DNA from 2 places in the Arthrobacter sp. TJ-58 genome. Region 2 is predicted to be linked to the other one. Evidence: riboswitches for the same ligand, from Rfam matches in the RefSeq annotation. Region 2 holds a riboswitch; the other holds the start of a gene.
What was found. Region 2 has a riboswitch for S-adenosylmethionine ahead of AC4D2W_RS07530 (hypothetical protein). Riboswitches for the same ligand answer to the same signal wherever they lie in the genome.
Positions count from the first base shown of each region.

Region 1: another riboswitch for S-adenosylmethionine. It lies ahead of AC4D2W_RS12660 (bifunctional o-acetylhomoserine/o-acetylserine sulfhydrylase); the one in region 2 lies ahead of AC4D2W_RS07530 (hypothetical protein).

Region 1 is NZ_JBZCNM010000003.1:505,932-510,165, reverse strand. Features, by position in the region: gene metX (homoserine O-acetyltransferase MetX) at 1-44, opposite strand, end outside; gene AC4D2W_RS12660 (bifunctional o-acetylhomoserine/o-acetylserine sulfhydrylase) at 137-1,453, opposite strand; SAM riboswitch class IV at 1,524-1,639, opposite strand; gene AC4D2W_RS12655 (VOC family protein) at 1,845-2,495, shown strand; gene AC4D2W_RS12650 (hypothetical protein) at 2,666-3,610, shown strand; gene AC4D2W_RS12645 (glycoside hydrolase family 2 protein) at 3,721-4,234, opposite strand, start outside.
Region 2 is NZ_JBZCNM010000002.1:290,314-294,547, forward strand. Features, by position in the region: gene AC4D2W_RS07520 (3-hydroxyacyl-CoA dehydrogenase family protein) at 1-382, shown strand, start outside; gene AC4D2W_RS07525 (tyrosine-protein phosphatase) at 392-1,117, shown strand; gene AC4D2W_RS07530 (hypothetical protein) at 1,074-1,457, opposite strand; SAM riboswitch class IV at 1,473-1,612, opposite strand; gene AC4D2W_RS07535 (LLM class flavin-dependent oxidoreductase) at 1,671-2,690, opposite strand; gene AC4D2W_RS07540 (RBBP9/YdeN family alpha/beta hydrolase) at 2,689-3,324, shown strand; gene AC4D2W_RS07545 (ATP-dependent DNA ligase) at 3,343-4,234, shown strand, end outside.

The DNA.
Region 1 (4,234 bases), on a different contig from region 2:
TGCCGCAGCACTCCGTCCCGGGCCGGGGCGGAGTGCTGCGGCACGGCTGGCCCGGCCGGCCCGTCTGGCACGGACACGGAGGCCGGCACAGAGCCGGTTGCGGCGGTATTGGCAGAAGGGCGCGCCACGCTAACCGTTACGCTCCCTTGGCGGCCCGGAACCCGGCGTCGAGGTCCGCAATAATGTCGTCGATGTGCTCGATGCCCACGGAGAGCCGGACCAGTCCGGGGCTGACGCCGGCTGCCAGCTGCGCCTCGGCACCGAGCTGGCTGTGGGTGGTCGACGCCGGATGGATGACCAGGGAGCGCACGTCGCCCACGTTCGCCACATGGGAGTGCAGGTCAAGGGCGTCGACGAAGCGCTTGCCGGCGTCGATGCCTCCGGCGATTTCGAAGGAGACAATGGCACCGGTTCCGCGCGGCCCGTATTTGCGCCCGCGCTCAAACCACGGGCTGGATTCCAGCCCCGCATAGGCAACGGAGACGACGTCGTCGTGCCCTTCCAGCCAGTTGGCCACCGCGACGGCGTTGCTCACGTGCCGCTCCACGCGCAGGCTCAGGGTCTCCAGACCCTGCGCAATCAGGAACGCGTTGAAGGGCGATACGGCGGAACCGAGGTCTCGCAGCAGCTGCACCCGGGCCTTAAGGATGTACGCCAGGTTGGCGCCGAGGGCACCGTTGACGCCCAGGTCCCGGGCGTAGACCAGGCCGTTGTAGCTCTCGTCGGGGGTGTTGAAGCCGGGGAACTTCTCCGGATCGGCGCCGAAGTCAAAGTTGCCCGAATCCACGATGACCCCGGCTATGGAAGTGCCGTGACCGCCGAGGTACTTGGTAGCTGAGTGCACCACAATGTCCGCGCCCCATTCGAAGGGGCGGATGAGGTACGGCGTGGAAAGGGTGCTGTCCACGATCAGGGGGATGCCGGCGTCGTGGGCGATGGCGCTGATGCCCTCAAGGTCCAGCACGTCCTGGCGGGGATTGGAGACCACCTCGCCGAAGAAGGCCTTGGTGTTGGGCCGGACCGCTGCCCGCCACTGCTCCAGGTCATCCGGATCGGACACGAAGGTGGTCTCGATGCCGAACTTCTTCAGCGTGTGCTTGAGCAGGTTGTACGTGCCGCCGTAGAGGCTAGGGCTGGCCACAATGTGGTCCCCCGCCTCCGCAACGTTCAGGAGGGCGAAGGTTTCAGCGGCCTGGCCGGAGGCGAGCAGCAGCGCACCGACGCCGCCCTCCAGCGAGGCGATCCGGTTCTCCACCGCTTCCTGGGTGGGGTTGCCGATCCGGGTGTAGATGGGCTCCAGCTCAGCCAGGGCAAACCGGTTGGCTGCCGCCTCGGCACTGGGGAAGACGAAGGATGAGGTCTGGTAGATGGGCAGGGCGCGGGCGCCGGTGGCGGCGTCGGGCTCCTGTCCTGCATGGATCTGGCGGGTTTCGAAAGACCAGTTTCCTGACATTGTTTGCTCCCTAAAACCAGGGGCCGCCCCGAGACTTCCGGCCGGAAAAAGGTGACCGGCAGCCACGTGGGACCCGCGCTTGCCCTGAATCCGTTGACGCAGGGCCAGGTCTTCACCCGGGGCACCCCACCGCGGTTGGAGGGTTGCCGGCCAGCAAGCCGGGGCTATCTGCTGGCACTCATGACCTATGCCTCCTATGAAAACGGATTAGCAGCAAGCCCGCAAGGTCTGTGACGGCTCATGTCCTGCCGTGTCGGGGCCCGGAAAAGAGTGGCACGCCGAGCAGGGCGAACGGTCAGTATGCTGTTGATTTCCGCGGAAGGCAGGTGTTCCGAGTAAATTAGGCTCCCCTAAGTCGAGAGGTGAGTCACAACGTGCCATTATGGGCCGCATGCGCTTGGACCATGTATCTTATGCCTGTGAATCCGACGGTCTTCTGGCCACGACTGAGAGGATCGCTGCCGCTCTGGGAGCAGATTTCGTCAAGGGCGGTGTGCATCCCCGTTTCGGGACCCGGAACATGATTCTGCCTCTGGCCAACCATCAGTACGTTGAAGTGGTGGAGGCCCTGAACCACCCGGCGTCGGACAAGGCACCGTTCGGCCAGGCCGTGCGCCAGCGCTCCGAGTGCGGCGGCGGCTGGATGGGCTGGTGCGTTGCCGTGGATGATCTCTCCCCCTTCGAAGAGCGCCTGGGCCGCAATGCCGTACCGGGCAACCGGAAGTTTCCGGACGGCCAGGAGCTGACCTGGCAGCAGATCGGCATCAACGGTCTGATCGCCGACCCGCAGGTGCCGTACATGCTGCGCTGGGATGACGGCACGGAAGCGCTGCACCCGTCCGCCGCGCTGCCCGGAATGCCCGGTGCCGTGAAGCTGGCCTCGCTGACCATCGCCGGTTCCGCTGACCGGGTCGCCCAGTGGCTGGGCACGCCCGTCGAGGAACCGCTGGAAAACGTGGGCGTCACGTGGATTTCGCCCAAGGGAACCCCCGGCATCATGTCCGTCACCTTCAATACGGCCAAGGGTCTCGTCGAGATCTAGTTCTCCGGCCGTTTCGGGAATTCCCGGACGTTGTGGGAATTCCCGGACGGTCCGCTGCGTCCGGATTTTCCCAATGTGACCACGTTTTCCCATGGTGTCCGGTTATTGAATTATCCACAGACGTGCCTGCGTCCCTCGCGGACACAATTACCGCGATCCAGTCTTGAGGGATGGACCCCGAACTCTTTTACACGTCCGACGCCGAGACGTACGGCGAGGGGAGACGTTCCCTGGCTCTGCGGTGCCGGGCCGGTGAACTGACCCGTGTGCGCGACGGCGTGTATATCCGAACCGAAGCTTGGCAGCAGCTGCCGGTGTGGGACCGAGAACGCCTCCGCATCCGAGCGGTGGCGGAAGGGGGACATGTCAGGCGCGTTCTGGTTCAAGAGTCTGCAGCGGTCATCTGGGGATTGCCTGTTGTCCTCCGCTCCCCCGGCGTTTTGCTGCTGGCGCCGGAGTCCTCGCGCGGCCATCGTCGCGGGGATCTCCATTGGGTCGAGCGCCGCCTGCTGGAGCCACTAACAGTCCGGGAGGGCCTTGCAGTCACATCCAGAGCCCAGACAGTCCTGGACATGGCTGCGTATCTGGCCTTCGACCGAGCTCTCCCGCCAATGGACCATGTGCTGCGTCCCGACTCAGCCCTCAATCTGGCTGCGCTGGATAAGGAGTCGTTGCGGGACCTTGCCCGGAAGCTTCCCACCGAGGCAAAGCGCCAGCGGGCTCTGCGCGTCATCGAGTGCGCCAATCCACTCGCCGAGTCGGCCGGCGAATCCTATTCACGGGCCGTTCTGCACCGGCGCGGCTTTCCGGTGCCGGAGCTGCAGCGCGAGTTCATGACTCCTTCAGGACGGTTCCGAACCGATTTCTATTGGGAGGATCACGCCCTCGTCGGGGAGTTCGACGGTGCGGTCAAGTACGGCGTGAACGGGGCGGCGCTTCCTCCGTCATGGGAGACCTTGGAACGCGAAAAACGCCGCGAGGATGCGATCCGGGCCACGGGCGTTGGCTTTGTCCGCTGGTCCTGGCGTGAAATAGGCCGCCCGCCGGAGCATCCCGATGGGCTTGTGCAGCGGCTCATGCGCGCCGGACTGCCCAGAACCAGTTCCGCCCGCTGATGCTGCTCCACTTTGGGGCTTCCCTCCGGTTTGGGACATCCCTCCGCTCCGCCGATGCAGGGATTTCCCAAACCGGAGGGATCCGGCATTTCGGGCTGAGTGGGAGATGCTCAGGAGCTGCGGGCGGCCCGGATCAGCCGGGCGTTGGTCTGGCGCACCGTGGCGGGGTCGATCTTCACCACCCGCCGGTCATAGGTGAGCAGCCCGTTCACTTCGTCCTCCACATCCGTGAGCTGCGTGTAGACGGTTGCGGCCAAACCCCGTGCCACCGCCGGCTCGATCTGGTGCCGGTGCAGCCTGATCCACGCCCGCCGCAGGGCTTCCCTGGTCTTGAAGCGCCGGTATCCGAACTCCTTCTCGTTGAACGTGTGGCCCTCGAGCCGCAGGCTGTAGCCGCCGTATTCGGACAATGCAACGGCACGCCCGTCCCGCAGCCACCCGTTCCGAAGCACAAAGGGAACGAAATAGACATGAACGCTCTTGAGGTCTCCGCCGCCCTGGTCATGCCATCCGCTGGCATGGTCGATGCTGCGCGTCGGATCCAGCGAGCGCAGCATCTCAGCGGCAGCGTTGGCGTCGAATTGGCCCCACCCCTCATTGAACGGAACCCACACGGCCAGCGAG
Region 2 (4,234 bases):
CAAGCAGACCTCTGAAGAGCTGGCCGAAGCCGCCGCTTCCTGGGCCCGGGATCTGGGAAAGACACCCGTCACCGTCAATGATGCCCCGGGCTTTGCCAGCTCGCGGCTGGGCGTGGCGATTGCCCTGGAAGCCATGCGCATGGTCGAAGAGGGCGTGGCCTCCGCCGAAGACATCGACGCTGCCATGGTGCTGGGTTACAAGCACCCCACCGGCCCGCTGCGCACCACCGACATCGTGGGCCTGGATGTGCGCCTGGGCATCGCCGAGTATCTGGCGTCCACGCTCGGCCCGCGCTTCGAACCGCCGCAGATCCTCCGTGACAAGGTGGCCCGCGGGGAGCTCGGCCGCAAATCCGGCAAGGGCTTCTTTGACTGGTCCTAGCCGGCTGTCATGAGCAGCCGCGACGTCCACTGGGAGGGCGCCGCCAACGCACGGGACCTGGGCGGGATCCCGGTCGCCGGCGGCGGCGCCGTCCTCCCGGGCCGGATCTTCCGCATGGGGCGGTCCGAATGGCTCACCACGCGGGGCTGGGAACAGGCCCGCGCCGCCGGAGTCCGCACCGTCGTCGACCTCCGCAACGAAGAGGAGCAGGGACGCAGGGACACCGATCCGTTGCCGGACGCGGAGGCTGCCGCAGGAATCACGTTCCTCACCGGGCCCACGCAGGAAGCGAAGGATCCGGAGTTCACCGCGCTCACCGGCCCCTACATGGACTCCCCGCGCTTCTACCGGGAGAACCTGCGCCGCTGGCCGGAGAAGATCGCCGCTGTTCTGCGTGCCATAGCGGAGGCCGGTGACGGTGGGGTGGTGATCCACTGCTCTGCCGGCCGGGACCGCACCGGACTCGTCGCCATGCTGCTGCTGCAGCTGGCCGGGGCCTCGCCTGAAGCCATCGCCGACGACTACGAACAGGCGGTCCGCGGCATCAACGCCTTCCACACCACGCAGGTGCATCCGCGGGAAAAACCGCTGACGGCGGAGCAGGAAGACGCGCGGGTGGCCGACGGCCGGAAGGAACTGCTCCGCGCCCTGGACGGTTTTGACGCGGAGCAGTACCTCCGCTCAGCTGGGCTTAGCCCCGCTGAGCTTGGGCGTCTTCGGAGTCGTTTGCGTTGAGCTGTTTACAGGGATGGACCCTTTCCGGCGTCGCCAAGTAGAAAAAAGAGCGCCGTGCGGGGCTGTCAAAGCCTCCGGGCACCAGCAGCGACGAATAGCGTGTGCACCACTGCACCTGGCCGTTGGAATGGGCCAGCGCCTGCGCCAGGGAGGGCAGGTCGTGGAACCACATCAGCTGCTGCTCGCCGTCCACGACCAACTGAATCAGGTCCAGATCGAGATCGACGTAGGCCTGGGCATCCACCCAGTCATCGTAAACAGCCAGGCGCTTGCCGTGAATGAGGTGGACGTTGTGGCCGGGGGTGTAGCTGATGCAGCGGGCGCCACTGGAGATACTCACAGTGTGTTCCTTTACGGTTTGTCCTTGCCCGCACCGGTTGGCCGCGGGCCGCTTCGTCATCCGAACCACCCGCCGAACAGTGGGGTTGGTGTGAGGCCAGTCGGAGCTTTTACAGACCCGGATTCCTCCGGGCGTGTTGGCCACCTCTCGTGAAGCTGAGACAACCATAGCGCATGCCGGTGACAGTCGGGAACTGTCACCGGACCGGAGGCATCAGCGCCAGCCCGCCGCGGGTGCCACGTGCTTCACCAGGCTCTCCAGCAGCTGCGCGTTGTATTCCACGCCCAGCTGGTTCGGCACCGTAATAAGCACGGTGTCGGCGGCCTGGACCGCGGCATCGGCAGCAAGCTGCGCGGCGATTACATCCGGTTCACCGATGTAGCTCTTGCCGAACCGGGCCAGCCCGCCGTCCAGCCGGCCCACCTGGTCACGGGAATCCGTCTGGGCCCGCAGCCCGAAGTACCGGTGGTCGGTCTCGGTCACCAGCGGAATGACGCTCCGGCTGACCGAGACAAGCCCGGTGCCCTCGTGGCCGGCGTCGGCCCGCGCTTTGCGGAACACCTGAATCTGCTCCGCCTGGAGCTGGTCAAAGGGCACCCCGGTGTCCTCCGTTAGCAGAGTGGAGCTCATCAGGTTCATGCCCTGCTCGCCGGTCCACTTGGCGGTGGCCCGCGTTCCGGATCCCCACCAGATTCGTTCGCTGAGCCCCGGGGACTGCGGTTCAACCGCCAGCGTTCCGGAGCTGCCGGTCATGACCGGATCTGCCGCAGCGAGGCCTGCGCCGGCAATCGCAGCCCGGAACACCAGGGTGTGCTTGCGGGCCTCGTCCGCGTCGGTGCTTCCCGCATCCGGAACATAGCCAAAGGCCTCGTAACCGCGCAGGGCCGGCTCGGGGGAACCGCGGCTCAGGCCCAGCTGCAGCCTGCCGCCGCTGATCAAATCCGTGGCCGCGGCTTCTTCCGCGAGATACAGCGGATTTTCATAACGCATGTCGATGACCGCGGTACCCAGTTCAATCCGGCTTGTCCGTGCGGCCATGGCGGAAAGCAGCGGGAACGGTGCAGCGAACTGCGGGGCGAAATGATGAACGCGCAGGAACGCGCCGTCTATCCCCAGCTCCTCCGCCGCAACCGCCAGCTCGACGGTCTGCAGCAGGGCATCCCGGGCGGTACGGACAAAAGAACCCTGCACATCGCGGTAGTGTCCAAAGGACAGGAAACCGATTTTCTTCATGTTCAGGAACAGCACCGGTTTCCGAGGAGATATTCCCGGCTTCCGCCCGGCGGCGGCCGTCAACGGAAAGGCAGACAGCATGCACCTGACCATCGTCCCCGGCATCGGCGGTTCCAACGATGAGCACTGGCAAAGCCGGTGGCAGGCTGACGCTCCGGATATGTCCCGGATTTCGCCGTCGTCGTGGGACGACCCGAACTTGGAGAACTGGATGGACGCGCTGGATGCTGCCGCCGGGTCCCGGAACGGCGACACCATCCTGGTGGCCCACAGCCTGGGCTGCCTGGCTTCCGCGGAGTGGCTGCTGCGCAATCCGGACGGCGCCCGGGGCGTGCTGCTGGTTGCGCCGCCGGACCCGGCCGAGCCCGCCTTCCCGGACACCGCCGGCTCATTCCGCGATCCGAGGCTGGAACCGCTGCCGGTGCCCGGGCTGCTGATCGCCAGCGAGAACGATCCCTACTGCACGCTCCCCGGCGCCCGGCTGCTGGCCCAGGCCTGGAACATTCCGGTGATCGACGCCGGCCCGCTTACCCACATCAACGATGAAAGCGGCATCGGGAACTGGCAGCAGGGCCGGGACCTGCTGACCGCCTTCGCCGCGGGGCTGGGCGTTTCCATTCCCCTTACCTGTTAGTCGGGTAAGAATGGGCCCATGAAACTTCCGGTAATGCCGCCCGTGGCCCCGATGCTGGCCAAAGCCGTCTCTGCGCTGCCCGAGGGGGAATACTCCTACGAGCCAAAGTGGGACGGTTTCCGCTCCATCATTTTCCGCGACGGCGATGAACTGGAGATCGGCAGCCGCAATGAAAAACCGATGACCCGGTACTTTCCGGAACTGGTGGAGGCGCTCAAGGCAAACCTGCCGCAGCGCTGCGTGGTGGACGGCGAAATCATCCTGATCAGCGCCTCCGGAAAGCGGCTGGACTTTGAAGCCCTGCAGCAGCGCATCCACCCCGCCGCCAGCCGGGTCAAGCTCCTGGCCGAGCAGACACCGGCGGCCTTCGCAGCGTTTGACCTGCTGGCCCTGGATGACACCAGCTATCTGGACCGGCCGTATGCCGAGCGCCGCAGCGCGCTGGAGACTGCACTGGCCGGCGCCGCCGCCCCGGTCTACCTGACGTCCCGCACCACCGACCCCGGCACCGCGCAGCGCTGGTTCGGGGAATTCGAGGGTGCCGGACTGGACGGCATCGTGGCCAAGCCGCTGGCTGATCCCTACCAGCCCGGCAAGCGCACCATGGCCAAGTACAAGCATGAGCGCACCGCTGACTGCGTGCTGGCCGGCTACCGGGTGCACAAATCAGGGCCGGACGCCGTCGGCTCCCTGCTGCTGGGCATTTACAACGACGACGGCGTCCTCACCAATGTGGGAGTGGCCGGCGCGTTCACCATGGCCCGGCGCCGTGAACTGTTCTCGGAACTGCAGCCGCTGATATCCGATTCGGCGGACCACCCCTGGACGGCGGACAAGCAGGACACCGGAACCCGCACGCCCCGCAACTCAGAGGGCAGCCGCTGGAGCGGGAACAAGGACCTGTCTTTTG